Regions from separate parts of the Streptomyces vastus genome, predicted to be linked through region 3. Evidence: riboswitches for the same ligand, from Rfam matches in the RefSeq annotation. Region 3 holds a riboswitch; each other region holds the start of a gene.
What was found. Region 3 has a riboswitch for cyclic di-AMP ahead of ABD357_RS06960 (C40 family peptidase). Riboswitches for the same ligand answer to the same signal wherever they lie in the genome.
Positions count from the first base shown of each region.

Region 1: another riboswitch for cyclic di-AMP. It lies ahead of ABD357_RS19350 (LysM peptidoglycan-binding domain-containing protein); the one in region 3 lies ahead of ABD357_RS06960 (C40 family peptidase).
Region 2: another riboswitch for cyclic di-AMP. It lies ahead of ABD357_RS30550 (M23 family metallopeptidase); the one in region 3 lies ahead of ABD357_RS06960 (C40 family peptidase).

Region 1 is NZ_BAAASJ010000036.1:222,448-232,650, reverse strand. Features, by position in the region: gene ABD357_RS19355 (hypothetical protein) at 163-849, shown strand; cyclic di-AMP (ydaO/yuaA leader) riboswitch at 1,479-1,629, shown strand; gene ABD357_RS19350 (LysM peptidoglycan-binding domain-containing protein) at 1,634-2,371, shown strand; gene ABD357_RS19345 (peptidase inhibitor family I36 protein) at 3,359-4,045, shown strand; gene ABD357_RS19340 (hypothetical protein) at 4,140-4,574, shown strand; gene ABD357_RS19335 (RNA polymerase sigma factor) at 4,661-5,299, shown strand; gene ABD357_RS19330 (CU044_5270 family protein) at 5,296-6,354, shown strand; gene ABD357_RS19325 (hypothetical protein) at 6,590-7,345, opposite strand; gene ABD357_RS19320 (hypothetical protein) at 7,540-8,148, opposite strand; gene ABD357_RS19315 (hypothetical protein) at 8,883-9,611, shown strand; gene ABD357_RS19310 (hypothetical protein) at 9,635-10,203, shown strand, end outside.
Region 2 is NZ_BAAASJ010000097.1:111,803-122,005, forward strand. Features, by position in the region: gene helR (RNA polymerase recycling motor ATPase HelR) at 1-1,814, shown strand, start outside; gene ABD357_RS30530 (MarR family winged helix-turn-helix transcriptional regulator) at 1,834-2,352, opposite strand; gene ABD357_RS30535 (dihydrofolate reductase family protein) at 2,421-3,566, shown strand; tRNA gene ABD357_RS30540 (tRNA-Met) at 3,647-3,720, shown strand; gene ABD357_RS30545 (PP2C family protein-serine/threonine phosphatase) at 3,793-4,983, shown strand; cyclic di-AMP (ydaO/yuaA leader) riboswitch at 5,272-5,428, shown strand; gene ABD357_RS30550 (M23 family metallopeptidase) at 5,440-6,456, shown strand; gene ABD357_RS30555 (PrsW family intramembrane metalloprotease) at 6,543-7,877, opposite strand; gene trmB (tRNA (guanosine(46)-N7)-methyltransferase TrmB) at 7,965-8,771, opposite strand; gene lhgO (L-2-hydroxyglutarate oxidase) at 9,244-10,203, opposite strand, start outside.
Region 3 is NZ_BAAASJ010000018.1:2,229-12,431, reverse strand. Features, by position in the region: gene ABD357_RS06970 (M23 family metallopeptidase) at 1-1,270, shown strand, start outside; gene pcrA (DNA helicase PcrA) at 1,305-3,797, opposite strand; cyclic di-AMP (ydaO/yuaA leader) riboswitch at 4,069-4,240, shown strand; gene ABD357_RS06960 (C40 family peptidase) at 4,248-5,402, shown strand; gene ABD357_RS06955 (hypothetical protein) at 5,496-5,849, opposite strand; gene ABD357_RS06950 (C40 family peptidase) at 6,283-7,332, shown strand; gene ABD357_RS06945 (methyltransferase domain-containing protein) at 7,537-8,184, shown strand; gene ABD357_RS06940 (LuxR C-terminal-related transcriptional regulator) at 8,347-9,186, opposite strand; gene ABD357_RS06935 (ATP-binding protein) at 9,183-10,203, opposite strand, start outside.

The DNA of each region.
Region 1 (10,203 bases), on a different contig from region 3:
GTAAGTTGCCTGCGCGTCACGACCATCTTCCTATCGGATCCGCCCTCCGAGCGGACCCGAATCGGCAAGATGATCACGACATCACACAGGCCCTAGGGTGCTTGTTCGGGAACGGGCAGGGTAGTCGTGCTCGGGAGTCGGTACGCGGGGGAGTCAAGTGACGTGAGTACGCATGGGGGTTCGGCGGGCGCGCAGGCCGAATCTGCTGCTGAAGCCCCGGTCCCGGCGCCGCGCCGTACGCTCAACAGCCTCAAGTGGGCCGTTCTCATCCCGGTCGTGGGCGTTGCTGCCGGATTTCTCACCCGGTTTCCATACGGCGGGTTGTGGATCGGAGTTGTCATCCTGCTCGGTGCTGCGGCTGCCGCTGCGATTGTCGCCGGCAACAGTTGGCATCGGGCAGGCGCCGCGACGCTCGCGGGTTTCTCCGCGATTGCGTTGCCGCTGTTCGCCGGGCCCGGGATGTACGAGCTCTATATGAAGCAGGTCGGCGAGCGGGTCCACGCTGCGGTGGCCGACACCGGGGAGCGCAGGGGTGTGAAGAGGAGCACCACGCTGTCCGTGTGCCGAGTCGTGGACACGACCGGGGCCGTAAAGGATCTGTCCGAACAGCAGAACTGCCACGGCCAGTTCAAGCCGGGGCAGCTCATCGTCCTGTTCAAGGATCCGCTTGGTGTGCTCGATCCATGGGCGGAGGCTCTGCCCGGGGACCGCAGCGTCGATCCCCTCACGCTTCAGATCACGGCGGGGCTCTTCCTCGTGACCGGCTCATCCCTCTTCTATGCCGGGCAGCGGCGACGTTCCGACGGCGACCTGGTGGCGAGGGAACTGCGCAAGGTCCGGCGTTTGTGACGTCCGGGCGAGGTCTCGGTCGACTGTGCCGGGCAACGGGGCAGGGGGGCGTCCGGAGTCGCATGGACAGCCCACCTTCAGGGTCGTCGACCGTGCCGCTGCGGCGGCACGGTTGGGCAAGGTGAAATTGGTGTATCAGCTACGAATGTTACACATTATGGGCGATCTGTAACGTTTGTAGATCTACGTGCCGGTGGGTAGTCGACATGCACCACGTGCGTATACGCGGCCAGAGGCGAGCTTCGTCCGATATTCGACCTTATGCGGCAGCCTGCTTCCCGGACGCCGGTGCTCCGGCCTCCACTTCAAGCTCAACGTGGGACAACCCCGCAGAATGTAATGCCCGAGTTGCCTACATTGCCGCTTTATTCAGGCTTAGTGGTGCTTGATCGCGTGAATTGGGTCACGTTCGGGTGGATTGGGTGTTGAGGTGGCGCCTCGGCAACTTCCGCTTTGCGGTACGTAAGTTGAAGGTTGCGTTCCGGAATAATCGGGCGATTTCCCCCTCGTTTCGACGAGTTCATAAGGGGCGGACCGGGATTTCGGGGCTTGTTTCGGGTGTGTGCTCTCGCATACGTTCTCGTCGATCCGGGCGGAACGCCGAATCCTGCCGCCGCCTCGGAACCCCATTCATCCACGCGCTGACGGCAGGAGCGGGGGACCCAGGTAAGTCGCCGATCCGGGCACCGGAACGGCTTGGGGTGAAGTCGCGCTCATCGTGCGGCCGGGCATCTCCCGCCCGAACCCGACAGCTCACCTCGCAGGCGCCGGAGAGGAATTCGCCATGCCCGCACGAGGTAAGCACCGCCGTCCGAAAGCCCGCCGCATCGCCCGCGTCGTCGTCCCCGTAGGAACGGGCGGGGCCGCGCTCGCGCTCCCGTTCGTGGGGGTGACCGGCGCTCACGCCGCCCAGCCGGCGGCGCAGGTCGCACAGGTTGCGCAAGCCGCGGTTCCGCAGGTCGAGCTCGTCACGCACAAGGTGGTCAAGGGTGACACCCTGATCAGGATTGCGAAGAAGCGCACCACGAGCGGCGGTTGGCAGAAGCTCTACAAGGCCAACCGTGCGGTCATCGGTGACAACCCCTCGCTGATCAAGCCGGGCCTCACGCTGACGGTCGGTACGAAGAAGTCGGCCGCGAGCCCGGCGGCTGCCAAGTCCGCGGCGCCCGCTGCTGCCACCCCCGCCGCCGCGAAGACGTACACGAACGACCTCGACGGCTGGATCAAGGAGGCGCTGGACATCATGGCCCAGCATGGGATTCCGGGCTCGTACGACGGCATCCACCGCAACGTCATGCGCGAGTCGTCGGGGAACCCGCAGGCCATCAACAACTGGGACTCCAACGCCGCGGCCGGGACCCCGTCCAAGGGCCTCCTGCAGACCATCGATCCGACCTTCCAGGCCTACCACGTGCCCGGTACGTCGATGGACCCCTTCGACCCGGTCGCGAACATCGCGGCGGCCTGCAACTACGCCGCCGACAGATACGGCTCGATCGACAACGTCAACGGCCCTTACTGATCGGGCCTGGCTCGGCCTGCGACACGGCCATGGCCACAAGTGCCCCGTCCATGGGTCCATCCACCTGGGCGGGGCCGTTGGGGCCCATCGGTGGGAAATGCATTCTGAGGGCCTCGGCTTCGTCGGCTTGGACGACGACCTCGACGACCCGTGACCGTCACCGGCCGCAAGGCGGCCGGGGCCACCCGTTGACCGAAGCTCAGAAGCAGGCGAACAAGCTGGTCAGCCGCGAGCGTGCGGCCAACGAGCACGGCTTCGCCGACCTGATGAACTGGCGGATCCCCTCAAGGTTCGCATGAACGCCCGACACGCGACCGCCCTCATGCGACCGCGCTCCTGCGGGCTTTCCTCGTGCTGACGAACGCCGAGATCGAGCGCTGACGGACGATCACCTGCCACCGATCACGGTCGGCCCGATCATCCGGGCTCGAAGCGCCCATCCCCCTCGCCGTAACAGCAAGCCGGCCGGAATGCGCGTGTGTGCGGAATTTTGGAATCCACGCCCCTGAAGGGCTTGTGACAGGCCGTGACGCCGGGCCCGGAGGGGACGTGGCACAGACGGTGCGCCCCAACACGTGGCTGATCCGGCACCACGGGAAGCGATGACTCATCCGGAGGCGGGGAGGTCGGGCGCAGAAGCCGACGATCCGACGTCCCTTAGTGGGTTTGGCAGTTGGCGAGAAATCGCTTGATCCGAACGCCCGATCGGATCAAGATGGCTCTGCCCGGTCGGAGGAGATCACCGACCCACATGACGCGCCGCCCTGACCATGGGTGCGCGGGGGCAACGGGGGATGGAAAACGGGGGTCTGAATTATGTGCGTTTCACGCTGCGTTGCCGCCAAGTGCGAGATGCCGGCCGTTCGCGACGCCCAGCACCGGTAGGAGTCACCTTCCATCCGCCATCCGGCGCGATCGACCGCCGGTATGCGCGGTTCCGTCATGGCCGCGCGCTGTCCACATCACTGTTCGCACAGGGAGACATCCATGCGTCTACGCACCATGGCCGCTACCGCGGCCGTTGCCTCGCTGGTACTCGGCGGCGTCGCCGCCGCACCGTCGTTCGCCGCGGACGACCCCACCACGGTTCCCGGAGTCGTGACCGACGTCCTCACGCCCGAGGAGGAGGCTCAGGTCCACGCGCAGGCCGACGCCGCCGACACGGTGGATATGTACTACAAGGGCGAGAGAATCGACCCCGCGTCCGACTGGGAGGGCGCGCAGATCTGCGTCGAGGTGTCGGAGGACGGCACGATGCAGTGCTTCGACAACGACCGCGAGGCCAACACCTACCTCAGCGCCAACGCGCCGACCGCGGAGGGCCGGGCGGGAGCCAAGCGGGCGCTCACGGACCGAGCCTACCGCGATTGCCCGAGTAACTGGGTGTGCCTCTGGCAGAACTCCAATTACTCGGGCCGGCGGCTGCAGTGGCCGACGTATTCCGAGGCCAAAACGCGCCACCTCAACCAGTACTCCCCGTCGTTCCGGGACAAGGCTTCCTCTGCGTTCATAAACCGTCCGCAGCGCGGAGTTGAGCTCTACGACTTCCGTTCGGGCCTGCCCGACCCGCACCTGTTCCTGGGAGCGGGATACAGCCTCTACTCCAACTTCGCCAACATCGACTACACCTATGGCGGCAGTTGGAACGACAAGGCCGACGCCATCAAGTTCTGATCCTGGGGCCTGACCTCTACCGGTGCCTCCCTCGTGGGGGCGCCGGTATGGTGTCGCCCCCCATCCGGCCCACGTAACGCGACGGAGACGTTGAGTGAAGCCCACCCCCCACACTGCTGCCGTTCTCGCGCTCTGTGCCGCCCTGTTCGGCGGGGCCACCGCCTGCACCGCCGAGGACACCGCGAAGGCCGACAAGGTCGGCGTAGCCGAAACCCTGCCGACGGACACGGACAAGAAGCAGTCGAAGAAGCAGGCCGAGGACTTCCGCTCCTGGGTGAAGGAGCACGGAACAACGCAGCAGAAGGCCGCGGTACTGCGCGTCGACCGCATCATCGGCGAATGGAACGAGCACACCGGAAACGCCTACATCTCCACCGACATCAACGGTGGGAAAACCGAAGTGAAGGATCCGCAAGCCGCAGTTGACGCCATCGTCAAGGCATTCAGCGGGTGGAAGGATTCGGATCAGGGATATGTGTCCGTCTACGACGTGTTCGGCAACGCGATGGTCACCAACCAACAGTTCTGACCCCTTCGGGGACCGACGCATGGTGAGCTGGGCAGGTGTGTCACGCGTCACAGGGAACCGGTGACGGGTTGCGGACACTTCGTTTCGTGGAGACATCGCCGAGTGAGCGGGTGCGGTCCGGTAGCCGGGCGGCGTTCGATGAGATCTTCGACGAACACGCGGGAGTCGTGTATGCGCATGCCCTTCGGGTGACAGGAAACTGGGCCGTGGCCGAGGACGTCGTGTCCTTGACGTTCCTGGAGGCCTGGCGGCTGAGGGAGAAGCTGCGTGCCGAGGTGCTGAGCGTCCGGGCGTGGCTGCTGGGCATCGCGAACAACGTGCTGCGCAACACCACGCGGGCGGCCCGCCGACACCGGGCGGCGATGTCACGAATGCCGCCCCGGCCGCCCGTGCCCGACTTCGCGGACGAGGTGGTGGGCCGGCTCGCCGATACCGAACAGCTTCAAGCGGCGGCACGCGCGCTGCGCAGGTTGCGGCGGGCCGACCGTGAGGTGTTCACCCTGTGCGTGTGGTCGGATCTGAGCTACGCGGAGGCCGCCGAGGTTCTCGGGATCCCGGTGGGCACCGTCCGGTCCCGGCTGTCGCGCGCCCGCGCGCGGCTGCGTGAACTCGCCCACGACGAACTGCGCGGCGGCCCGAGGCCGATGGAACCCCTTGCGGGCAGCGGACACACATCAGGCAGCCGCACTCCTGCGGCCCGGTCACCACAGGAGAGGAACCGATGAACGCCGTCTCCCAGCAGCAGCCCGAGCGACACGAGCGGGCCGAGCGTGAGGAACTGGCCCGGCTGCTGCCGGCCGCGGACACATCCGGACTGACTCCCGACCGGCACCGCCTGCTCAAGGGACACGTCATGAACGAGATCGACTTCGACGCGCCGTCCGCCGCGGGGGCGGCGCGTCGTTCCCGCAAACGCCTGGTGTTCGTCCTGGCCCCCACCGCTGCCGCGTGCGCACTGGCTCTCTCGGTCGCTCTCGGCGGAATCGACGCGCTCACCGGCGGACGGGACACCGCCGGTCCCGGCAGCGTGGCGACACAGCCTGTGGCCTCGCCCGCCGCGGTCGAGCTGCTGAACCGCATCGCGCTGACCGCCAACGAACAGCCCGGCACCCAGGTCCGCGACAACCAGTACACCTATGTCAAGATCGTCGGCTTCGCGACGGCCCTGAACGGGGAGACCGGCGCGACGGAGCGGACCGACGAAGCCAGGGAAGAGTGGACCTCCGTGGATGGCACCGGCCGCACGCTGCAGCAGCAGGACGGTGAGGAATTCTGGCTGGACGCCCCGGGAGGCGGAACGCCGAACTCACCGACCTATCGACTGCTGGAAGGCCTGCCCACGGACCCAACGGCGCTGCTGAAGGAGATCTACGAGGACGCCGATCTCAACCATGGGTCGGGCACCGATTCCACCCTCGGCGCGGACCAAGCGGCCTTCGTCGCCATCGGTGACATGCTCCGCTACTCGGCGGCCCCGCCCGCCAGCAGCGCCGCGCTGTACCGGGCCGCCGCCCGTATCCCGGGTGTCACCACCCGCCCCGACGCTGTCGACGCCGCAGGCCGCCACGGGGTCGCGGTCACCCGTACCCATGACGGCGAACGCAACGAATGGATCTTCGACAAGGGCACCCTGCGTCTGCTGGGCACGCGCACCGTCCTCGTCGAGGACAGCGACTGGGGCAAGGCCGGTACCGCGGTCGAATCCGTCGCCATCACCGCCACGGGCATCGTCGACAAGCCCGGGCGGACGCCCGCGGAGGCCTCCGAGCGCCACGCCTGACCTCACCGCGACGAGGAACGCGAACCCGGCCGACGCGTCAACGGGCCTTCGACGCGGCTGACATCCGATCGTCGGCCGCGTCCCGGCCCAGGCCGGACGACGACGAACCGCCGACCGACCCGACGGCGGACATGGCACCCCCCGTCGGCCTACTCCAGCACGGCGTCCCCGCAGCCGCGGACGGCTGGCCTCCCTGACTCTCCTCGTCGGCTCCCAGGTGTCGGGACAGTGTGGATCAACTGAGCTTTGCGTTCTGCGCCTTCAGGACCGCTGCCGGGATCTTCGCGTCGCTGGGGTAGCCCTTGAAGATGGCCCCGCCGTTCACCGAGTAGTAGACGGCGACGATGTCGGCGCTGCGTACGGCCGCGCCGTGCACCGTGTGCGTGACCCCCTTGAACGCCATCGTGGACTTGAAGGCGAGGGATTCGTCACCTGCCGCATCGGTCTTCTCCGCGGTGACGGTGTCCTGCTTGCCGCTGTTGCCGTTCGCCTTGGCCGTGAAGCCGGCGCCGCAGGAGTCCACCGCCTTGGAGAGGCCGGCCATGGCGGACTGCGCCTTGCCCTCCTCCTCGTAGGCGTTGAGCGTTATGTAGTTGGACCCCTTGGTGAGGGTGTTTGTCGACGCGTGATGGGTGAGGAAAGCCTGCGGTTCGCCCAGCGGGAGCTGGTTCATCACGTACGCCAGTGGGGCGCAGACCGCTTTGTCCAGGGTGACCTCGTCCTGGGACTTGGCGAAGGTGTACTCGGCGTCCAGGGTTGACTTCTCCACCTTGTAGCCGCCGCCCACCTCGGCCTGGGTGACCATGAGCTTGGCCAGCCGCTCGGCCGGGCTCGGCCCCTTCGCCTGGGAAGCAGAGGCCGAGGCCTTTGGCTCGTCGGCAGCGGCAGCGGCAGCGGCAGCGTCGGTATCGGAGTCATCGCTGCCGCAGCCGGTCAGGCCGGTGAGTACGGCGACGGAGAGCGCGGAGGCAGCCAGGGCGGTTCGCTTCATGGGGGGACGGGCTCCTCGGTTTCTCGAGATGGAGAGAGATGGAGAGGGTGGGGAGGTGTGGGGGAGGTAAGGACGGTAGCCGTACGGGATCCTTGGCGCTTCGTGGGGTGCCGTCGCGGCAAGGGAGCGCCTGAACTCACGTACGGAGGGGTGTCCGTGAGCAGCAGCCCCGCTTGCCGCGTCGCCAACCCCCCCTACTGGCCCGGGAACTTCCAGATGAACGGCTCCCCGTCCTCCTCCGACCAGTGGACCTCCATCTCCTTCGCGTTCGCCGGGATCAGGTACGACTCGCAGAACGTGTGGCTCTCGCCCGTCCTCCAGCTCTCGACGTCGTACGGGTCCTCGCAGCCCGGCGCGTCGTCGGAGGCGCCGATGAGCAGGGCGCCCCGCTTGCCGTCCGCCCAGATGGTGGTGCCGTCGCCCGCGTCGGAGTCGGACGTCAGGGCCGGGCCCCCCTTGTGCGTGAATTTCACGTGCGCGACCGCGAGCACCAGGCCCTTGGCCTCCGCCTTGTCCTGCACCAGCTCCTGGGCCTCGGCCTCGGTGCCGACGTCCACCTTCTGCGCGGTGATGTCGTAGGTGACGTTGCCGGCCTCTTCCTCGACCTTGCCCTCGGCGCTCTCGCCCGTGGCCATCTCGCCACCGGAGGCCGCCTCGGCCGGAGTTGCCGCCCCCTTGGCCTTGGCCTTGTCGGCGGGCTTCTTCGCGTCGGCCTTGTCCTCCCCGCCACCGCACGCGGTCAGCGCAAGCGCGAGAACGGCGACGGGCGCGGCGACGCGCAGGGCGGTTTTCTGGTCCAGCAAGACAAACTCCTTGTGAGTGTTGCGAGTTGGGGGGATGTGGGGATGCGGGGATGCCCCCGCGCGAGCGCCACAGCGGCACGGCACCAAAGCGGTACAGGGGTACAGCGGCACAGCCACACAGCGTTACGCGGTCGAGGTGCCGATTCCGATGCCGGTGCTCTACGGGGCTGCCGGCCACCGGAGTTGCACCAGGAAAAGCCCAACTGCTCGTCGGGCAGACGACGTTCCCCGTGCGCGGATCCGCTCGCAGCGGAAACGCGATCACCAGATCCTGGGGTACCGCCCCTCACGCTGTCAACAAACGTGAACACTCACCGTCACAGACAGCCGGAGGGTGCAGCCGTGGGGCACCCTCCCACCTGGAAGGTCACCGCACGCTCCGGACTCGTGAGCAAATCGTGCAGGAACGGTGGCTTCCGCATGACGATCACATGTCCGCAGCACGTCACACCGTTCGCGCTCGCACAGCGAAACCCGCTTATGAAGGCCCGTACTCAACGGGGAACCAACTGGCCCGCGTTGCGCGTGGATAACGTCGAGTCCTGTGTGGTTCACGATCGTTGGCGCGCCTTGAGGGGCTTATGCGCCCCTGATACGGTGCGATGACTTGACACTCATTCCAGCATTCCAGCCGCCGGTTATTCGGCCAGGTCGGGCGGTCGGGCGGTACGTCCGATGCGGAATGGAGTGTCCTAAATGACAGAAACCTTCTTGGGTGTACGGGGAGCGGTTGCGTGAAGATCCAAGAGCGTACGGGGGCGGGTAACAACCGTTCCGCGGTGCCGGCTCAGCCGGCGATGGGTGAGCGCCTTCCCGCGCCACCTCGCGAGCGCAAACCGGCACTCGCCGCTCTCGCCGTGCTGCTCATCCTGGTCGGAGCGCTCGGGGCGACGATGCTCGTGCTGCGTGCCGGGGATCGTATTGAGGTCATCCAGGTGAAGGACGGCGCCGCCATCCAGGCCGGCGAGCCCATCACCGACAGCAACATCACCTCCGTCATGGTCGCGGAAGACTCCGCCATCCGCTACGTCCGGTGGGAACAGCGCGAGGACCTCAAGGCCCTGAAGGCCAAGTCGACCATCTACGGGGGCACCGTCCTCATCGGTGACATGTTCGCGAAGCAGGCCTCCCTCCCCGCCGGCAAGGCCTCCGTAGGCCTCGCCCTCAAGGAGGGTCAGTACCCGGCCAACGTGAAGGTCGGCGACACCGTCGCCGCCTACCGCGTGAGCGACACCGCCCCCGGCTCCGACAGGGACAACTCCTCCTCCGGTGGTACAGCTGCGGGCACCGACACCCTCCTGGTCGACAACGCGCGCGTGAACACCAAGAACAGCGGCGACGACGCCACCATCAGCACCGGCAACCTCGCCATCACGGTGCTCGTCGACCAGGACGACGTCCCCGCCCTCACCCAGGCCGCCGCCGCGGGCGACGTCGCCGTCGCCCTCGTACCCGGCAACTAAGGGCGAGAGAGACAACAAGAGACATGGCGCTCATCGCTCTCGCCGCCGACAAAGGGTCCCCCGGCGTCACCACGGCAGCCGTCGCCCTCGCCGCGGTCTGGCCCCGCCGGGTTCTGCTGGCGGAGACCGATCCGGCCGGCGGTGACCTCGTGTACCGCAGTGCCGCCGCGCACGGCGGTCCGCTGAACCCCAACACCGGCATGCTCTCCATCGCCGCCACCGCGCGCCGGGGTCTCGTACCGGATCAACTCTGGGACCACGTACAGCCGTTGAGCGGCGGACTCGAGGTGCTGGTCGGGCTCGGGAACGCCGAGCAGGCCGCCGGGCTCGCCGGTCTGTGGCCGACTCTCGGCCGGGCCTTCGCCCACCTCGCCGACTCGCCGAACGCGCCCGCCGACGTCATCGCCGACTGCGGCCGGATCGCCGGGGACACCCCCGCCGTCGAGATGTTCTCGCAGGCGGCCCTCGTCCTCCTCATCTCCCGTACGGAGCCGGAGGCCATCGCCCGTGTACGCGACCGGGCAGCCGCCCTCACCGCCAAGCTGCACGGCGGCGCCCGCGGCGCCGCCTCCCTCGCGACCCCGCTCATCGG
Region 2 (10,203 bases), on a different contig from region 3:
CGAGCCGTCGCAGGTACCGCTGGACCCGCGGCCGGATCAGCGACTACTGGGACGAGGTGTTCACCGCCGACGGCCTTGAACGGCACGCCGCGCTCGACGACCAGTCCGCCTTCATCGCCAGCCTGGGCACCAACCGGTCGCCCCGGATGCGGGACGTGCTCGGCACCATCCAGGCCGACCAGGACGCCATCATCCGCGCGGGATCCCGCGGTGCGCTCGTCGTCGACGGGGGTCCGGGTACGGGCAAGACCGTCGTCGCCCTGCACCGTTCCGCCTACCTCCTCTACTCCGACCCCCGCCTCGGTCACCGCCGCGGCGGCGTGCTGTTCGTCGGCCCGCACCGGCCCTACCTGGACTACGTCGCCGATGTCCTCCCCAGCCTCGGCGAGGAGGGCGTACAGACCTGCACCCTGAGGGACCTCGTCGCCGAGGGAGCCGCGGCGGCGGTCGAGGCCGACCCGGACGTGGCCCGTCTGAAGTCTTCCGCGGACCTGGTGCAGGCGATCGAGACGGCCGTCAGGTTCTACGAGGAGCCGCCCACCAAGGGGATGACGGTCACGACCCACTGGTCCGACGTCTGGCTGAGCGCCGACGACTGGACCGAGGCGTTCGAAGCAGCGGAACCCGGTACGCCGCACAACGAGGCACGCGCCCAGGTCTGGGACGAACTGCTCACGGTCCTCGCGGACAAGCACGACGGCGAGGAGGCCCCGCCCGCCCTGCTCCGTAAGTCGCTGAACCAGAACAGGGAGCTGCTGGCGGCCTTCAACCACGCGTGGCCGCTGCTCGAGGCGGCCGACCTGGTCGGGGACCTGTGGTCGGTCCCCGCCTACCTGCGCAAGTGCGCCCCCTGGCTCAGCCCCGAAGAGGTCCGCAAGCTGCAGCGCAAGGAGGACCCCCAGGCCTGGACGGTGTCCGACCTGCCCCTCCTGGACGCGGCACGGCAGCGGCTCGGCGACCCGGAGACGGCCCGGCGCAACCGCCGGCACCAGGCCATCCTCGCCGCCCAGCGCGAGCGTATGGCGCAGGTCGTCGACAACCTGATCGGTGCCGTGGCCGACTCCGGCGCCGACGGTGACGAGGGCATAGGCCTGGTGAGGATGCTGAGCGGCGAGGACGCCAAGGTCAGCCTGGTCGACGAGTCCGAACTGCCCACCCCCGACCCGGACTTGCTCGCCGGCCCCTTCGCGCACATCGTCGTCGACGAGGCCCAGGAACTGACCGACGCGGAATGGCAGATGCTGCTGCTCCGCTGCCCGTCCCGCAGCTTCACCATCGTCGGCGACCGCGCCCAGGCCAGGCACGGCTTCACGGAGTCCTGGCAGGAACGGCTGGCGCGGATCGGGTTCGACCGCATCAGCCTGGCCTCCCTGAGCATCAACTACCGGACGCCGGAAGAAATCATGGCGGAGGCCGAGCCGGTCATCCGTGCCGCCCTCCCGGACGCCAACGTGCCGACCTCCATCCGCAGCGGCGGCGTCCCCGTCGTCCACGGATCAGCTTCGGAACTGGACTCGATCCTCGACACCTGGCTCGCCACACACGCCGACGGAATCGCCTGCGTCATCGGCGTCCCCACATCCCGTACGACATCCGATACGACATCCGGTACGACACCCCCTGTGACGTTCCGATTCCGTACGACGTCGTCCCGCGTCCGCTCCCTCACCCCGGAGCTCTCGAAGGGGCTCGAGTTCGACCTCGTCGTCCTCATCGACCCGGAGGAGTTCGGCGACGGCATCGAAGGAGCGGTCGACCACTACGTCGCGATGACCCGGGCGACCCAGCAACTCGCCATCCTCACGACCACCTGACGCCGGGCGCCGGTACCGCCTACGTGCACTGCTGGCCGGACGACCGCCGCCGCCACGGCAGGTCGTCCGACGCTGCCTTTCCCCCGTCTCCCTGGAGCGCCCCCGCAACCCCCGTGAAGATCTCCTCCAACTGCCCCACCTGCTCCGGAGTGAGGTGCTCGAAGAGCGCGGAGCGCACCATCTCGACATGACCCGGCGCCGCACGCTCCAGCACCGCCATCCCCTCGTCGGTCAGGATTGCGAGGCTCCCGCGCTTGTCCATGCTGCAGTCCTGCCGGCGTACGACACCGTCCTTCTCCAGACGTGTCACGGCGTACGTCAGCCGGCTGCGGGTGATCTTCAGGGCCTCGGCGAGATCTGTCATCCGCAGACAGTGGTGAGGAGTCTCGGAGAGGGTGGCCAGGATCGTGTAGTACAGGTGCGGCATACCGGCCTCCTGCTGGAGCTGCCGGTCGAGCGCGTCCTCCAGAAGGTGGGAGGCGGCGATGTACGCGCGCCAGGCGCGTTGCTCCTCGGGGGTGAGCCAGCGGGTCGTCATGCCTTCAGTGTAGGTACTGTTTAAAAGTTGAACCACCATCGGCTTGACACGAGCGGAGAGTACGCCCCATGCCCCACCCCTACGTCCTGTTGTCCGCCGCCGTCTCCCTCGACGGCTACCTGGACGACACCGGCCCCGAACGGCTGCGGCTCTCCGGCCCGGCCGACTTCGACCGGGTCGACGAGGTGCGGGCCCACTCCGACGCGATCCTGGTCGGCGCGGGCACCCTGCGCGCCGACAACCCCCGCCTCCTGGTCAACTCCGCCGAGCGGCGCGCGGCCAGGATCGCGGAAGGCCGCCCGGAGTACCCGCTGAAGGTCACCGTCAGCGGCAGCGGCGACCTGGACCCGACCCTCAACTTCTGGTCCACGGGCGGCGAGAAGGTCGTGTACACGACCGACAAGGGCGCCCCGAAAGCCACCGCGGCCCTCCGCGGTCAGGGCGTCGATGTCGTCCCCGTCGGGCCCGAGCTCGACTGGCCGGCCGTACTCGACCACCTCCACGATGTACGAGGCGTACGGCGGCTCATGGTCGAAGGCGGCGGGCGCGTGCACACCCAGCTGCTTCAGGAGGGCCTCGCGGACGAGCTGCAGCTCGCTCTCGCGCCCCTCCTCGTGGGGCAGCCGGACGCACCCCGGCTGTTCGGACCCGGCGGCTACCCGGGCGGGGTGCGCAACCGGATGCGGCTGGTGGAGACCCGGCCGGTGGGCGATGTGGTGCTCATGCGCTACGTGCCCACGGCGCCCGGAGCAGGCGGGCCGGCCTCCGCCGCCGACCGGCACTGGCTGGAGCTCGCCTGCGAGCTCGCCGCCCAGTGCCCGCCTTCGCGGACCGCGTTCAGCGTCGGCGCGGTCGTCGTGGCGGCGGACGGTACGGAACTGGCCCGCGGGTACTCCCGCGAGTCCGACCCCGTGTCGCACGCCGAGGAGGCCGCGCTCGCGAAACTCGACCCGGCCGATCCGCGCCTTCCCGCCGCCACCGTCTACAGCAGCCTGGAACCCTGCGCCCGCCGCGCCTCCCGGCCTGCCCCCTGCGCCCGCCTGATCCTCGACGCGGGCGTACGCCGCGTGGTCACCGCCTGGCGCGAGCCGGACACGTTCGTCCGGTCCGCGGACGGCAGCGGCCTGCTGGCCGCCGAAGGCGCCGAAGTCGTCGTACTCCCGGAATACGCGGAACGGGCCGCCGAGCCCAACCGCCACCTGCTCGGCCGGTGACCGGGAGCGATCGGTTAAGGGCAGGCGGCGAAAACCCGTGTGCTGAGCGTCCCGCGGATGGCGTACACTGGTCTTACCGACGCGGGGTGGAGCAGCTCGGTAGCTCGCTGGGCTCATAACCCAGAGGTCGCAGGTTCAAATCCTGTCCCCGCTACTGAACACTCAGGGCCGGAACCCACGGGTTCCGGCCCTGAGTGCTTTCCGGGTTTCCGACGGTGCTGTCCCGATGGTCCGCTCACTCACTCGGCCCGCACAGGTCGCCCCCCGACCACCCGCCGGGAAACCTGGACGGAGCGCGGTGAAGGGCGGGAGAGCAGTGGTGGGGCCGGGAGAAGCGGAGACTGGCTGGCGGAGGGTCGCTGACCTCCGGACTCTTGTCCGCGCCCTCCCTGTGCTGCTGATCATCGCGGGCGTCTGCTACGACTTCCTCACCCCGCCCCCCTTCACCGCGGTGCCCTTCTTCACGGTCGCCCCGCTCGTCGCGGCGCCCCTCTCCACGTTCGGCAACACGCTGCGTACCGGAGTCGTGGCCGTCGCCGCCCTGTCCCTGCTGCACATCAGGGGGCCCTTCGACGTGGGCTCGGCCACCGAGATCGCCACCGCGGCGGCGGTCGCCCTGCTGGCCCTCGCCATCAACCGCCTCGTACGCCGCAGTGACCAACGTCTCGCCTCCGCGCGCGAGATCGCGGAGGCGGCCCAGAGGGCCGTACTGCCCGAACCGGCCGAACGGATCGGCGGGCTCGACATCGCGGCGCGGTACGAGGCGGCGCAGGCGGACGCGTTCATCGGGGGTGACCTGTACGCCGTGCAGGACACCCCGCACGGCGTACGGCTCGTCCTCGGTGACGTACGGGGGAAGGGCATGGGCGCTGTGGCGGCCGTTGCCGTGCTCATCGGGGCCTTCCGGGAGGCCGCCGAGCAGGAGGCGACCCTGGAGGCGGTGGCGCAGCGGCTGGAGCGGGCGCTGGTGCGCGAGGCCGCCCGGCGAGGCGGCCTCGAAGCGGTCGAGGGCTTCACCACCGCCGTACTCGCCGAGATCCCGCACGCCGGCGCCGTCGTACGCATCGTCCACCGCGGTCACCCCGGGCCGCTCCTGCTGTACGGGGACGGCTCGCTGGAAACACTCCGGTCCGAGGACCCCGCACTGCCGCTCGGGATGGGCGAGCTGGGCCCGTGGCCCGGCCGGGCGCAGGAGGTCCCGTTCCCCGGCGGGGCCACCCTGCTCTTCTACACGGACGGGGTGACCGAGGCCCGGGACCGGCACGGCGTCTTCTTCGACCCCGCTCAGTGCCTCGCGGGCCGGACCTTCCACGGACCCCGGGTGCTGCTCGCCACGCTCGTGGAGGCGGTCCTCCGGCACACGGGAGCCGGCGGCGCGACGGACGACATGGCGCTGCTGGCCGTCAGGAGGCCGTGAGGCGGGTTCTTGAACCGCCCCGTGGTCTTGGTGCCTGCGGGGTTTCAATATCACCGGTAGTAGTCGAATCAACTCACTCCGGTTAGCAACTGAAACATTGTCAACAGAAGTCACAGCAGTGAATTACCCCTGAGTCAGGATCAACTCGCCCGATTCGTCCCGCTCATGACCTGAAAGTCCAGGCCAAGACCGCCAACGAATCTTCAGAACAGCTTGGAATCCGGTGCCTGCCTCTATTAACGTTCGATAACGCAGCGCGGTCGTCCCAGCCGTCACAAGAGTCGGCTCCGTGCGCACGCGCCGAATCCCGCAAGGGAACCGGGGAACCACCAACTTGGGGTGAATCGGGCGTTGTTCCTGGTGGAGACACCGTGAGCGACGCGCGTAGGAGACCTTCCTGCTCCGAACCCGTCAGCTAACCCGGTAGGCGACAAGGAAGGAAAGGAGTGCGCCTACGTGGCGTCCAACCGGCCTGCCCCCCAGACTTCGTTCGCGCCGAGTGAGCAGCAGCCCGACTCATTCGGCTACGGCAAACGCCAGGACGAGGAGACCTGGGAGGAGTGGAACCCCACCGAGGATTCCCTCAAGCCCGTTCGCGGCAGGCACCGCGTCGGCAAGCAGCGCGGAGGAGGCCTTGCGCGCAGCTCCACGGTTCTGGGCGTCGGGGTCATAGCGGCCGTCAGCGCGGGCGGCATGGCCAGCGCGCAGACCGGCAAACCGCCGGTCTCCATCACCCTTCCCGACCTTCCCCTGATCTCGGACGACCCCGAGGAAGAGGCCGGCTCCGCGACACCGCTCACCCAGGCCGGTCTGAGCACGGCGGACGCCGAGCAGGGCAACTCCGACGCGGGCGAGGCCCTGCGCGCCCGCATCATCCTGCAGGCCGAGCGGCAGCAGGACCAGGTGGACCGCGAGGCCAGGCAGGCTGCGGCGACCGCCGCCGCCAAGCAGGCCGCCGAGCAGGCCGCCAAGGAGCGGGAAGCCGCCCAGGCCAAGGCCGAAGCCGCCAAGGAGAAGGCGGCGGAGGAGGCCCGGCAGAAGGCCGAGGCGGAGCGCCTCGCCGAGCTCGCCAGGAGCTTCGCGCTGCCGACGTCCTCGTACACCATCACCTCGACCTTCGGGCAGTCCGGCGCCCTGTGGTCCTCCGGGTCCCACACCGGCCTGGACTTCGCCGCCCCGTCGGGTACGCCGCTCAAGGCGGTCCACAGCGGCACCATCACCGAGGCCGGCTGGAACGGCTCGTACGGCTACCTCACCAAGCTCAAGCTCGACGACGGCACGGAGATCTGGTACGCCCACCAGTCCTCGATCAGCGTCAGCGTCGGCCAGCAGGTCAGCACGGGCGAGGTCATCGGCCGCGTGGGCGCGACCGGCAACGTCACCGGGGCGCACCTCCACATGGAGGTCAAGACGGCGGGTGGCGACGGAATCGACCCGATGGCCTGGCTGCGGAGCAAGGGGCTCAACCCGTAAACCCGTAGGTCTCGGTCGGCTCTTCGACCAGCTCTTCGACGCCATCCGCTTTCGGACGAGAAGCGGGTGGCGTCCTGCTTTTTCGCCTAGTTCCGGTAGGGGTTGTAGGCCGGGTCGTACGCCGGGAAGGGCGACGCCTGCCCGTACGCGTTCCCGTACGTAGGCCACGGTGGCGGCACCGGGAGCGGAGCCGTGGACCGGGCCGCGTACGCCAGCGCGGGGCGGGCAAGCTCGCGGCGGGCCCACAGCTCGTGGAGCAACTCCCGTTCCCGTACGACGAAGTCGGCGCCCGCACGGCCGCGGCGCCCCCGGTGGCGCAGGAACGCGAGGGACGTCGCGTACGCCTCGTACTCCGCGACCGCCCGCCCCGCCGGGCGCCCGCCGTGATACGTGGCGTACTCGCGGGCCAGTCGCCGCGCCTTCATCGAGCCGAGCACGAACGGCTCGGGAACGGTCAGCCAGCCCGCCATGGCGTACGCGGGCAGCTCGGCGCGCACCGTGCCGAGCTCACGCTGCCGCGTCCAGATGACCAGCCAGGTCAGCAGGCCGAACGCGGGCACCATGAACGCCGCGTACACCGCGAAGAAGCCGTACGTGCCGAAGGTCGACGAGCCGTTCCAGAGGGCGTGCATGCCCATCGCCAGCAGCAGGCCCGCGAAGGGCAGCAGTACGCGTCGTAGGTGCTGGCGGTCCGCCGAGAGCGCCGCGATGCCGAAGCCGATGCCGGTGAGCACGGTGAACAGCGGGTGCGCGAAGGGCGACATGATCACGCGTACGAAGAAGGTGGCCGCGGTGACGGAGGCGATACCGTCCTCGCCGCTGAGCTGGTCTGTGCCGAAGGCGGTGCCGAGGTAGAGGATGTTCTCGGTGAACGCGAAGCCGGTCGCGGTGACCCCGGCTATCACCACGCCGTCGACGATCCCGGTGAAGTCCCGTCTGCGGAACAGGAAGACGAGTAAGACGGCGGCGGCCTTCGCGCTCTCCTCCACGACCGGCGCTATGACCGTCGCACCGATCGTGTCGGCGCTCGACGGGTCCGCGGTGGCCGTGGCTATCCAACGCGTCGCGAAACTGTTCGCGACGATCGCTATCAGCGCCGCCGCGCAGGCGCCCCAGGCGAACGCGAACGTCAGGTTCCGCCAGGGCCCCGGCTCGACCCGGTCCAGCCAGCGGAACGCGGCGATCAGCAGCGGGACGGGCAGCACGGCAAGACCAAGGCCCACGAGAAAGCCCTCGGTGCCGGTCTGTTCGCGGACCAGGGCCAGGATGACGAGACCGGAGAGGGCGAGCAGGGTGATCAGCGCGCCGTAGCGCACCCACTTGCGGCGCCACCAGTGTGTATGCCGCCGGGTGCCTCCGGCGGGGGTGTCGGGGGGTGGTGGGTGCGCCGGGTACGCCGGATACGGAGGACTGGTGGCCACAACATCGACCCTAACCAGGGAGGGGCTGGGCTTGCGACGGTACGTTTGCGCTCGGCTGGGTTTGGGGCGCGGGGGTGACGTGTCGGCTTACCGAGCGCTGTGCGGCACGCGGTGGAACAGCAGATCGTGCACCACATGTCCCTTGTCCAGGCCCTGGCTCTCGAAACGGGTCAGCGGGCGGAAGTCCGGACGGGGCGCGAAACCGCCGTCCGGCTGGGTGTTCTCGAAGTCCGGGTGTGCGGTGAGGACTTCGAGCATCACCTCGGCGTACGGCTCCCAGTCCGTGGCGCAGTGCAACAGCGCGCCGGGCTTGAGGCGGGACGCGGCGAGTGTGAGGAAGTCCGGCTGGATCAGGCGGCGCTTGTGGTGGCGCTTCTTGGGCCAGGGGTCCGGGAAGTACACGCGCAGTCCGCCCAGGGAGTCCGGCCGGAGCATCTCCCTGAGCAGGATGATCGCGTCGCCGTTCCCGACCCGGATGTTGGACAGGCTGTTCCGGTCCGCGAGATTGAGCAGATTCCCCTGGCCAGGGGTGTGCACGTCGACGGCGAGAATGTTGGTGGCGGGATCCGTGGCGGCCATCTGCGCGGTGGCCTCGCCCATCCCGAACCCGATCTCCAGCACGACGGGCTTGTCGTTCCCGAACATATCGGTGAGGTCGATCTTCCGCCGGCCATCGATATCCAGCCCCCACTTGGGCCAGAGCCGCTGCAAGGCGTCGGCCTGCCCATGCGTGACCCGACTCCGCCGCGGCTGAAAACTACGGATCCGCCGCTCGAAGTGGGACCCGGCGGGATCGGCACGGGGGCCGTCGGGGAAGCGGGGTTCGCCTTTGGCGCGCGGGTGGGGGTGGCGGGGTTCTTCGGTGTTTTGGCGCTCAGACACAGTGCGTTTCATTTTACGTAGCGGGTTGCCTCCGGCGGTTGGGCGGGTGGGTTCGTTTGCGGGTGCGGGTGCGGGTGCGGGTGCGTGGGTGGTTGCTCGCGCAGTTCCCCGCGCCCCTGGGTGGGTGGTGGGTCGGGGCCGTGGGCCGGTGCGTCAGCCCGTCGCAGGGTGGGCATACGGCCCTTCGGCTTCCACAGGGCGCAGGTGACCTGAGACAGAACCTACGCGACGGGCATACGACGCACCGGCCCACGTCCCCTCCCGCCGGTGGGAAGCTGCGGGTAGTTGGGGGTGCGGGGAATCGCAGGCTATGGCTTTTCAGGGGCGCGGGGAACTGCGCGACCAGCCACGACCGACTGGCAGCCGCGACACGACATGTCACCCCCACCCCCTGGCGGGGGCCTGGGGCGCAGCCCCCCACGCGGCGGAGCCGCAAATTGATACAGCCGGGAAGGGGCGGGGCTGGGGAAAGAAACCCCCGCGGTCACCCCAACGCCTCCAGAACCCTCCGCCCCACCTCCCGCCCAATCGGAAGCGAAGCGGTAGCCGCAGGGGACGGCGCGTTCAGCACATGCACCGTCCGCGGCCCTTCCCGCAGAAGGAAGTCGTCCACCAACGTGCCGTCCCGAAGGACCGCCTGGGCGCGGACGCCCGCAGAAGCCGGAACCAGGTCATCCGGAGTAACCGCGGGCAACAACCGCCGCACAGCCCCGGCGAACGCCCCCTTGGACAAAGACCGCCGCAGCTCACCCCCGCCATACCGCCAGTGCCGCCGAGCTATCCGCCAGGCTCCGGGCCAGGCAAGCGTCGCCCCCAGCTCCCGAGCCCGCACGGTCCGCCAGTCATACCCCTCACGGGCCAACGCCGGCACAGCGTTCGGCCCGATGTGAACGCCCCCGTCGATCCCGCGCGTGAGATGCACCCCGAGGAACGGAAACGCGGGATCCGGCACCGGATACACCAGCCCCTTCACCAGCCAGGGCCGCGCCAGCGAGTAGTACTCCCCGCGGAACGGCACGATCCGCATCCCGGGCTCGTCCCCCGCAAGGCGAGCGATCTCGTCACAGTGCAGCCCCGCACAGTTGACCAGCACACGCGCGCGTACGACGTCCCCATCGCCCGTACGAACAGCGACCCCCAGATCGGGCCGCCGGTCGATGTACGTGACCTCCGCCCCGTACCGAATCTGCGCCCCCGAAGCCTCCGCGAGCTGCCGCGCGACGCCCACGAAGTCGCAGACGCCGGTCGTGGCGACATGAATGGCGGCCAGCCCCCGAACCTCCGGTTCGTACTCGGCGATCTGGGACGCGCCCAGCTCCCGTACCGGAATCCCGTTCTCCCGCCCCCGCTGCACCAGCGCATGCAGCCGCGGCAACTCGTCCCGCTCCGTGGCGACGATCAGCTTCCCCGTCACGGCATGCGCGATCCCGTACTCCGCACAGAA
Region 3 (10,203 bases):
CCCCTACGCGGCTCACCACCACGCCGCGTACGACACCGGCGGCCATGACGCGAACGGCCTGTGGACGGACACCTCCGGTCAGCAGCGGCTCATGGGAATCCCCGCGCAGTCCACGGGCCCCGACATCAGCGGTCAGTGGGACGCCAACGCCTGGCTCCAGGCCGATCCGCTCGGCCAGGCCCAGCAGTGGAACACGCAGACCTTCGACTCGGGTGCGTACGACGCCACCGCGTGGAACTCGGACGGTGGCGAGCAGCACGCGTCGTACGACCAGCACGAGCCGCATGAGCAGTACGAACCGTACGACCAGTCGGCCACAGCGATCTTCGAGCCGGTCACGTACGAACAACAGGCCGTCATAGAGGACGAGTTCCCCGCCTCCGACGACCTGGACACGGACACCGGCACCGATCTCAGCACCGGCAGCCACGACGAACCCCCTCTCCTCGACGGCCCCGAAGAGCTCGCCCCGGACGCCACCGCCGTCCTGCCGGCCCCCCGCCCGGGGTCCCGTACCGCATCCCGTGCAGCCTCCCGCTCCCGCCGCCGCACCCCGCCCAAGCGTTCCGCTCTGCTGACGGTTGCGGTGCCGTCCGCGTGTGTGATGGGTGTGGCCGGGATCGCGGCAGCATCCGTGGGCAGCGGGAACGGGAACGAGAGCAATGAGACGACGGCCGCGACCGGCACGACCGCTGTGCAGCCGGCAACCGCCAACAACAAGCTCGACACCCAGCTCGAGAGCCTGACCGCGGACGCGGACGACTTCGCCGACCGGGCGAGCCGTACGCAGGAGCGGATCGATCTCAAGGCCCAGCAGGAGGCCGAGAAGAAGCGGGCGGCGGCGGAGGCGGCGCGCAAGGAGCGGCTGCGTCCGAAGTTCGCGGTGCCGGTCGAGCAGAAGGGGCTCAGCGCCTACTACGGCCAGGCCGGCATCAACTGGATGTCCGTGCACACGGGCATCGACTTCCCCGTCTCGTACGGCACGACGGTGATGGCCGCGACCGACGGCGTCGTCCGTACGGAGTGGAACAGCGCGTACGGGAACATGGCGATCGTGACCGCGAAGGACGGTACGGAGACGTGGTACTGCCACCTCTCCACGTACAAGGTCGCTTCCGGAACCGAGGTGAAGGCCGGCGACCCGATCGCGTTCTCCGGCAACTCCGGCAACTCGACGGGCCCGCACCTCCACTTCGAGGTACGCCCGGGCGGCGGCGACGCGATCGACCCCCTGCCGTGGCTCCGCAGCCACGGCCTCAACCCGACGTAACCGCCCCGCCGCGCGGCCACCGAGCCCCGCAGGGCTACAGCTTCTCCACCGGCGCGTACCGCAGCAGCAGCCGCTTCGGCTTTGTGTCCCCGAAGTCGATCGTCGCCTCCGCGTTCGACCCCGTGCCCTTCACGCCGACCACCGTGCCGAGCCCGAACTGGTCGTGTGTGACCCGGTCCCCCACGGCCAGCGACACCACCGGCTTCTCCGTGGCCCCGCCCCGCCGCGTGGCGAAGCCGGAGGCGCCCGAGGCCGCCGAGCGCGAGCGGGAGGAGGGCAGGGAGGCCGCCACGCCCGCCGCGGGGCCGGAGGCCACCGCTCCCATGGACCCCGTCCGCTTCCACTCCAGATGGGTGTCCGGAATCTCCTCCAGGAAGCGGGACGGCGGGTTGTACGAGGGCTGCCCCCAGGCACTCCGCATCGAGGACCGCGTCAGATACAGCCGCTCCCGCGCGCGTGTGATGCCCACGTACGCGAGCCGCCGCTCCTCCTCCAGTTCCTTGGTCTGGCCGAGCGCGCGCATGTGCGGGAAGACACCGTCCTCCATGCCGGTCAAGAACACCACGGGGAACTCGAGGCCCTTGGCGGTGTGGAGGGTCATCAGCGTTATGACGCCGGAGCCGTCCTCTTCCTCGTCCGGGATCTGGTCGGAGTCGGCGACGAGCGCGACCCGCTCCAGGAAGTCGGAGAGCCCGCCCACAGCCTCGCCCTCACCGGCGTCCTGCTCGAACTCCAGGGCCACGGCGGCGAGTTCCTGAAGGTTCTCGATACGGGTCTCGTCCTGCGGGTCCGTGGAAGCCTGCAACTCGGCCAGATAGCCGGTGCGTTCGAGCACGGCCTCCAGGACCGTGGCCGGGCCCGCGCCCGACTCGACGATGGTCCGCAGCTCCTCCATCAGCGTGTTGAACCGCTTGACGGCGTTCGTGGAGCGAGCCGCCATGCCGTACGCCTCGTCGACGCGGCGCAGCGCCTGCGAGAAGCTGATCCTCTCCCGCGAGGCGAGTGCGTCGATCATCGCCTCGGCCCGGTCGCCGATGCCCCGCTTGGGGACGTTGAGAATCCGCCTCAGCGGTACGGAGTCCTCAGGGTTGGCGAGAACCCTCAAGTACGCGAGGACGTCCCGGACTTCCTTGCGCTCGTAGAAGCGGACGCCGCCGACGACCTTGTAGGGCAGGCCGACGCGGATGAAGACCTCTTCGAAGACGCGGGACTGGGCGTTCGTACGGTAGAAGACGGCGACGTCGCCGGCCTTCGCCTCACCGGCGTCCGTCAGCCGGTCGATCTCGTCGGCGACGAACTGCGCCTCGTCGTGCTCCGTGTCGGCGACGTAGCCGGTGATGCGCGCGCCCGCGCCCGCGTTGGTCCACAGGTTCTTGGGGCGGCGGCTTTCATTGCGCTCGATGACCGCGTTGGCGGCGCTCAGGATCGTCTGTGTGGAGCGGTAGTTCTGCTCCAGGAGGATCGTCGTCGCGTCCGGGTAGTCCTCCTCGAACTGGAGGATGTTGCGGATGGTCGCGCCGCGGAAGGCGTAGATGGACTGGTCGGCGTCACCGACGACGCACAGTTCGGCGGGCGGCACGTCGTGCTCGCTCGGGGGTACGTCCACGGGGTGCTCGGAGGTGCCGACGAGTTCCCGTACGAGGGCGTACTGGGCGTGGTTCGTGTCCTGGTACTCGTCCACCAGTACGTGGCGGAAGCGGCGGCGGTAGTGCTCGGCGACGTCCGGGAAGGCACGCAGGAGGTTGACCGTCGTCATGATCAGGTCGTCGAAGTCGAGGGCGTTGGCCTCGCGCAGCCGCGACTGGTAGAGCGCGTACGCCTGGGCGAGAGTCTTCTCGAAGCCGTCATTCGCCTGCGCGGCGAAGTCCTCTTCGTCGATCAGCTCGTTCTTGAGGTTCGAGACCTTGGCGCTGAACGACTTGGGCGGGAAGCGCTTCGGGTCGAGGTCCAGGTCGCGGCAGACCAGGGCCATGAGGCGCTTGCTGTCGGCGGCGTCGTAGATCGAGAACGAGGACGTGAAGCCGAGCTTCTTCGACTCCCGCCGCAGGATCCGCACGCACGCGCTGTGGAAGGTCATCACCCACATCGCGTTCGCACGCGGGCCGACGAGGTGCTCGACGCGCTCTTTCATCTCGCCCGCGGCCTTGTTGGTGAACGTGATCGCGAGGATCTGGCCCGGATGCACCTTCCGCTCGCCGAGCAGGTACGCGATCCGGTGCGTGAGCACACGGGTCTTGCCGGAGCCGGCGCCGGCCACGATGAGCAGGGGGGAGCCGGAGTGCACGACGGCCGCGCGCTGGTTGTCGTTCAGCCCCTCCAGGAGCGAGGCCGCGTCCACATGGGGACGGGGTGCGCCGTCGCGGTAGTAGGCCTCCCGGTCCGGCGGCACGTCGAACTTCCCGCCGAACAGATCGTCCGGAACCTGCTCCGGTACGTGATCGTCCTCGGGCGGTGGCGGGGGCTCTTCCTCGTGGTCCCGCGAGGGCTTGAGGTCCGCCAGGAAGCTGTCATCAAAGAGGCTGCTCATCGCTCTCCGAGTCTAGGCTCCCCCACTGACACCTCGCGGCCGCCCTGAAAAGCTGCCCCAAAACCCTGGAGGCTCTGCCGGGACGAGCCTGCCGGGATTCCTCTCACCCTCCAGGACCGTCCCGTCACGGTCGGCGACGGATCATGACGCCTGAGGTCAAGGTCACGAAAACGTATCGGACAATTCGCACATCAACCTTCACAGGAGCCACACGAGTTGGTTAGCTTTCGCAGTGGGCCGCTCGACCCCCACCGGCGAACGTCGCCGGGCCGTGCGGCTCCCGCCGAGTCCGGTACGCCCTTGTGGCCGCCCGGAGCCGGGGACCCACCGACCTTGGGGTGAATCGGGCCAACTCCCTTAGGGGACGAGGACCGTAGGGCAAACCTTCCGAAGCACACGCCCGAACCCGACAGCTAACTCGGTAGGCGGAGCACGGAAGGAGTCGCCTTCGTGGCGCCACACCGCAAAGCGCGGTCGTCCAGTCCCAAGGGCATACGGACCCCTGCCCTCGCCACCGCCGCTCTTACTTCGGTGGCCCTCCTGTCGCAGACCGCGAACGCTTCGCCCTCGGCGGAGCCGAAGCCCAGCCTCGACGAAGTCCAGAAGAAGGTCGACGACCTCTACCAGCAGGCGGAGACGGCGACCGAGAAGTACAACGGCGCCAAGGAGAAGACCGGCAAGCAGCGCAAGAAGGTCGACAACCTCCTTGACGACGTGGCCTCCCGCACGCAGAAGCTCAACGAAGCGCGCGAGGAGCTCGGTACGTTCGCCGCCGCGCAGTACCGTACGGGCGCCGCCGCCCCTGACACCGCGTCCCTGCTGCTCGCGGACAACCCGCAGGACTACTTCGACCAGAACCAGCTGATGGACCGGCTGACCAGCCGCCAGCAGCAGGCCGTCGACGACTATGCGACGCAGCAGTCCGAAATGACGCAGAAGCGTCAGGAGGCCTCCGAGAGCCTTCAGGCGCTCACCAAGACCGAGAACACCCTGAAGTCGTCCAAGGCGGACGTTCAGCGGAAGCTCGCAGAGGCGCGCCAGATGCTCTCGCAGCTGACCGCCGAGGAGAAGGCGCGGCTCGCGGCGATCGAGCGGGAGAAGCGCGAGGAGGCCCAGCGCAAGGCGGAGGAGCTGGCGCGGCAGCAGCAGGCCGCGGAGGAGCAGCGCCGCCAACAGCAGCAGGCCCAGCCGACTCCCGCGCCCTCCACCGGCGCGGGGACCTCGACCGGCACGGGCACCTCCGCGGGCACCACGACGGCCAAGGGCGAGAAGGCGATCGCCTTCGCCCGTTCCCAGACCGGCAAGCCGTACGTCTGGGGCGCGTCGGGACCGGACTCCTACGACTGCTCCGGCCTCACCCAGGCGGCCTGGAAGGCCGCCGGCGTCACCCTCCCGCGCACCACCTGGGACCAGGTCAAGGTGGGCACCCAGGTCTCGGTCGCCAGCGCCCAGCCCGGCGACCTCGTCTTCTTCTACGACGACATCAGCCACGTCGGCCTCTACCTCGGCGACGGCATGATGATCCACGCCCCGAAGCCGGGTGCGTACGTCCGCGAGGAGTCGATCTACTACATGCCGGTCCACAGCGTGGTCCGTCCGGCGTGAGGCACGCGCGCGTGGACCCCTTTTCGGGGTGCACGCGCGCGTGAGCCCGTTTCGGGGCTCCTCAAGGGGCCGCTTTTGAGGCTCTTCAGGCCGTCACGTCCAGAGCACCGCAATGAAAACGTTCGCGGTGGTCAGCCCGCCGACCAGGCCGAACAAGCCCTTGTCCACCTTCTCCTCGTCCCGCTTCACGTACACGAGGCCCAGGATCACGATCAGCAACGCCAGCTTGACGCCGATCTTGATGTTGTTGACCGTCTGGTCGTCGGCCTGGTTGAGGCCGACCAGGATCACGCCCGTGACGAGCATGGTGAACGCGCCGTGGAGCATCGCGGGGCCGAAGCGGGCCGTGCCCTCGCCCATCGCCTTCATCTGGGTGAGGAAGCCGCCGAGGAGTGCGGCGATACCGATGATGTGCAGGGCGACGAAGAGATGGATGAGTACGTCCATGACGCCGGAGCCTAACCGGGGGCCCCTGCACGGCCTCACACCACCCCGCGTCCCCGTACGGGCCCTGACGGACGCCTGCGGACAGTGACAGAGGCCTGCGGACACGGACGGGCCCATAGCACCGCCGAGCCGCCCGGGCCTCCACGACTGCCGCATCGGTCAACGCCTCGCGTCAACTCGGCGCCTCCAGGCCGGGATCACGGTCGTACACGGTCACCTCGTTGCCCAGTCCCGTCAGTTCCGTACATGGCGTTACCAAGCCGGCACGGTCAGGTTTAGCGTCCTTCCCCAGGTGACCGGCTCCCCACCGCCGTCCGGACCAGGGGCGGCAGCCGGTACATCACCGCCGAGAAGATCCGGCGGCGGCCCGCTCCCCCTGTGCGGGCCGCCGCCGGACGCGTGACCGGCCCGTTCGGGAAGGAAGTGTGTCCAGGTGGCAGCGCACCGCAAGCCAAGACAGCGCTCACTCGGTGGCAATACGGCCCGCACCGCCTTCACGATCGCACTCGCGGGCGCGGCGAGCGCCACCTCCTTCGACGGTGCGGGGCACGCCGAGCCACGGTTGACCCCGGATCAGGTGCGGGCGAAGGTCGACAAGTTGTACCAGGAGGCGGAGGTCGCCACCGAGAAGTACAACGGGGCGAAGGAGAAGGCCGACAAGGCGGAGGAACGGGTGGACTTCCTCCAGGACGAGGCCGCCCGCAGGACGGAGCGGCTCAACTCCGAGCGGGACACTCTGGGTTCGGTGGCTGCCGCGCAGTACCGGGACGGGGGCCTGGACCCCGCGCTGCGGCTCTTCCTCTCCTCGGAGCCCGATCAGTACCTGGATGAGGCCGCGTTCGCCGAACGCGCCGGCAGCCGGCAGGCCTCGACCGTTTCGCGCGTACGCGGCCAACTGCGCGAGATCGAGCAGTTGCGCGGGGCCGCCCATGTCGAGCTGGCCTCGCTCAAGTCCCAGCAGGCGGCGCTGAACCGGCACAAGAAGACGGTCACGGGAAAGCTCGGCGAGGCCCGGCGGCTGCTGTCCCGCCTGACGGACGAACAGCGAGCACGGATCGGCGCGGACGACGCCGCCACGGCCCGCACCTCACGCTCCGCTCCGCCGGCCCCGGGCTCGACCGCTGCGGCTCCCAACTCCCGTGCGGCGGCCGCCGTTTCGTACGCGTACGAGAAGCTCGGCAGCCCGTATGTGTGGGGTGCCACCGGTCCCGACGCCTTCGACTGCTCGGGCCTCATGCAGGCTGCGTACCGCTCCGCGGGGATCTCGCTGCCTCGGACGACGTATGCCCAGATCGACGCCGGGGAGCGAGTCTCGCGCGCCGGCCTCAAGCCCGGTGACCTGGTGTTCTTCTACTCCGGCATCAGCCATGTGGGGCTCTATGTGGGGAACGGGCAGATGATCCACGCGCCCAATCCTTCGGCGCCTGTGCGGCTCGCTCCGCTTGACGAGATGCCGTTCGCGGGGGCCACGAGGGTGGTGTGAGGTTGTCTCGCCCCGCCGCGCCTACCCGTCCCATCCCTGGGGCTGCGCCCAGGCCCCCTCAGGAAGGACCTCGGGTGCAGGTCGGTTGTGGCTGGTCGCGCCCACGCGGCGGAGCCGCAAATTGACACAGCCCTGCGCCCCTGACGGGGCGCACCCGGCTACTCCGCCCACGAGACCCGCCGCCTCGGCGACCAGGCCGACACCCTGGCGCAACTGCTCCACGCCGACACGACATACCCCGCGGGCAGCAAGGTCCTGGAGGTGGGCTGTGGAGTGGGCGCCCAGACGGTCCACTTGGTCGAGGCGAGCCTCGAGGCGCACTTCGCGGTGGACGTCTCGGCCGCTTCCCTCGCTCAGGCGCGCGCCCGCGTCACGGCCCTGTTCCCCCAGGGCCACGTGACGTGGCACCAGGCGAATCTTTTTGAACTCCCCTTCTCTGACGCCGAGTTCGACCACATCTTCGTCTGTTTCGTCCTGGAACACCTGCCCGCCCCGCGCCAGGCGCTGACCGCCCTGCGCCGCGTCCTCCGCCCCGGCGGCACGCTCACGGTCATCGAGGGCGACCACGGCTCGACGTTCTTCCATCCCCACAGCCCGTACGCCCACGCCGCCATCGACTGCCTGATCCAACTCCAGGCCGCACCCGGCGCAAACGCCCTGATCGGCCGCGAACTGCATCCCCTCATCGCCGACGCCGGATACGACGACGTTACGGTCCGCCCCCGCACCGTCTACACCGACCGCTCCCGGCCCACCCTGGTGGACGGCTTCACCCGCAACACCTTCATCGCCATGATCGAGTCCGTACGCAAGGGCGCCCTGGCGGCGGGCCTCATCACCCCCTCGGACTGAGACCGAGGCATAGCCGACCTCCACCGCACAGCGGTGGATGACGGCACCTTCCACTACACGTTCTTCAAGGCGGTCGCCATCAGTCCGGCCCATCCCGAGGAATCGGGTTGCCCCCAGCGGAGCGCACCCGCTTGAGTCGCCACAGCCATACGACCGGGAAGGTCAGACCAGTCGTCGTGCCGTCGCCCATCGGGTCAGCTCGTGGCGGTTGGACAGCTGGAGCTTTCTGAGGACCGCCGAGACATGGGACTCCACCGTCTTCACCGAGATGAACAGCTGCTTGGCGATCTCCTTGTAGGCATACCCGCGGGCGATGAGGCGGAGGACCTCGCGCTCGCGTTGAGTGAGGCGGTCGAGGTCCTCGTCGACGGGCGGGGCGTCGGTGGAGGCGAAGGCGTCGAGTACGAAACCGGCCAGGCGCGGGGAGAAGACCGCGTCGCCGTCCTGGACGCGGAAGACGGAGTTGACGAGGTCCGTGCCGGTGATCGTCTTCGTCACATAGCCCCGGGCGCCGCCCCGGATGACGCCGATGACGTCCTCGGCGGCGTCGGAGACGGACAGCGCGAGGAACCGTACGGGCTGCTCGGCATCCGCCATCAACGCGGCGCAGCGGCGCAGGACTTCGACCCCGCCGCCGCCCGGAAGGTGCACGTCGAGGAGGACGACCTCGGGCCGCGTGGCCGTAATGACCGAGACGGCCTGGTCGACGTCGGCGGCCTCCCCGACCACCTCCACACCCGTCCGCTCGGTCTGCCCGATCTCCGCCTGGACCCCCGTACGGAACATGCGGTGGTCGTCGACGAGGACCACCCGGACCCGCCGAACGGGTCCGGCATCCGCCGAATCAGGCGTGCCCGCCGGGTCGTTGGCTTCGGCGGCGGCCTGCGACGGCGCGTCGGCCGCGGCAGAGCCGGTCCCCGCGGCAGGGCCCTCGGCCGCGCCCGCGCCGGTCGCGCCACCGCCCGGCTCGACCGTCCCGGCCGGCTCGTTCGCGTCGCTCATGTCTCCGCCCTCTCCATCTCCAGCTCGACCTCCGTGCCGCCGTCCGGTACGGCGCGCAGCCGGGCCGTGCCGCCGTTGCGCTCCATGCGGCCGATGATCGATTCTCTGACGCCCATGCGGTCGTCGGGTATCGCGTCCAGGTCGAAACCGGGGCCGCGGTCCCTGACGGACACGAAGACCGTCCTGCCCTCGACCTCGGCGTAGACCTGCACCGCGCCGCCCTCGCCACCGTACTTGGCCGCGTTCACCATCGCTTCCCTCGCGGCCTGCATCTGGGCACCGATTCTGTCGTCGAGCGGGCAGTCGCCGACGACCACGACCTCTATGGGGACGCCGTGCTTGTCCTCCACCTCCGCCGCGCTGCGCCGGACCGCCTCGGCGAGGGTGTCCGGCTCGTCGGCCTCGTCCTTGCCGGTGCCCTCCGGTTTGTACAGCCAGTTGCGCAGGTCGCGCTCCTGGGCGCGGGCGAGGCGGCGGACCTCGCCCGCGTTCTCCGCGTTTCGCTGTATCAGCGTCAGGGTGTGCAGTACCGAGTCGTGGACATGCGCGGCCACCTCCGCCCGCTCCTGGGCGCGGATACGCATCAGCCGCTCCTCGGAGAGGTCCTGGGTCATGCGTACGAGATAGGGGCCGGCGAGCAGCGCTATGCCGACGAGGACCGCGAGCGCCGCCTGCAACACCGAGCCGAGGTGGGCGGCGGAGCCCTGGAGGACGAATATCCCGGAGACGCCCACGGTGACCAGCAGGACTCCGGCCGCGGAGCGGGCCAGCGTCAGCGTGCGCCGGTGGCGGCCGACCTCCATCCAGCGGGCCCGCCGCGCATTGTCCGCCTGGCGCCAGACCAGGGCCACGCCCGCGCCGACGAGGACGAGGGGCCAGAGATACACCTTCGCCCCGCCGCTCAGGTCCACATTGCCGACGAAGATCATCGCGACCACGACCATCGCGAGCAGCGCGACGATCTGGCCCTTGTCGGGCTTGCGGGCGACAAGTCTGCGGCGCCCGTCGGTGGAGGTC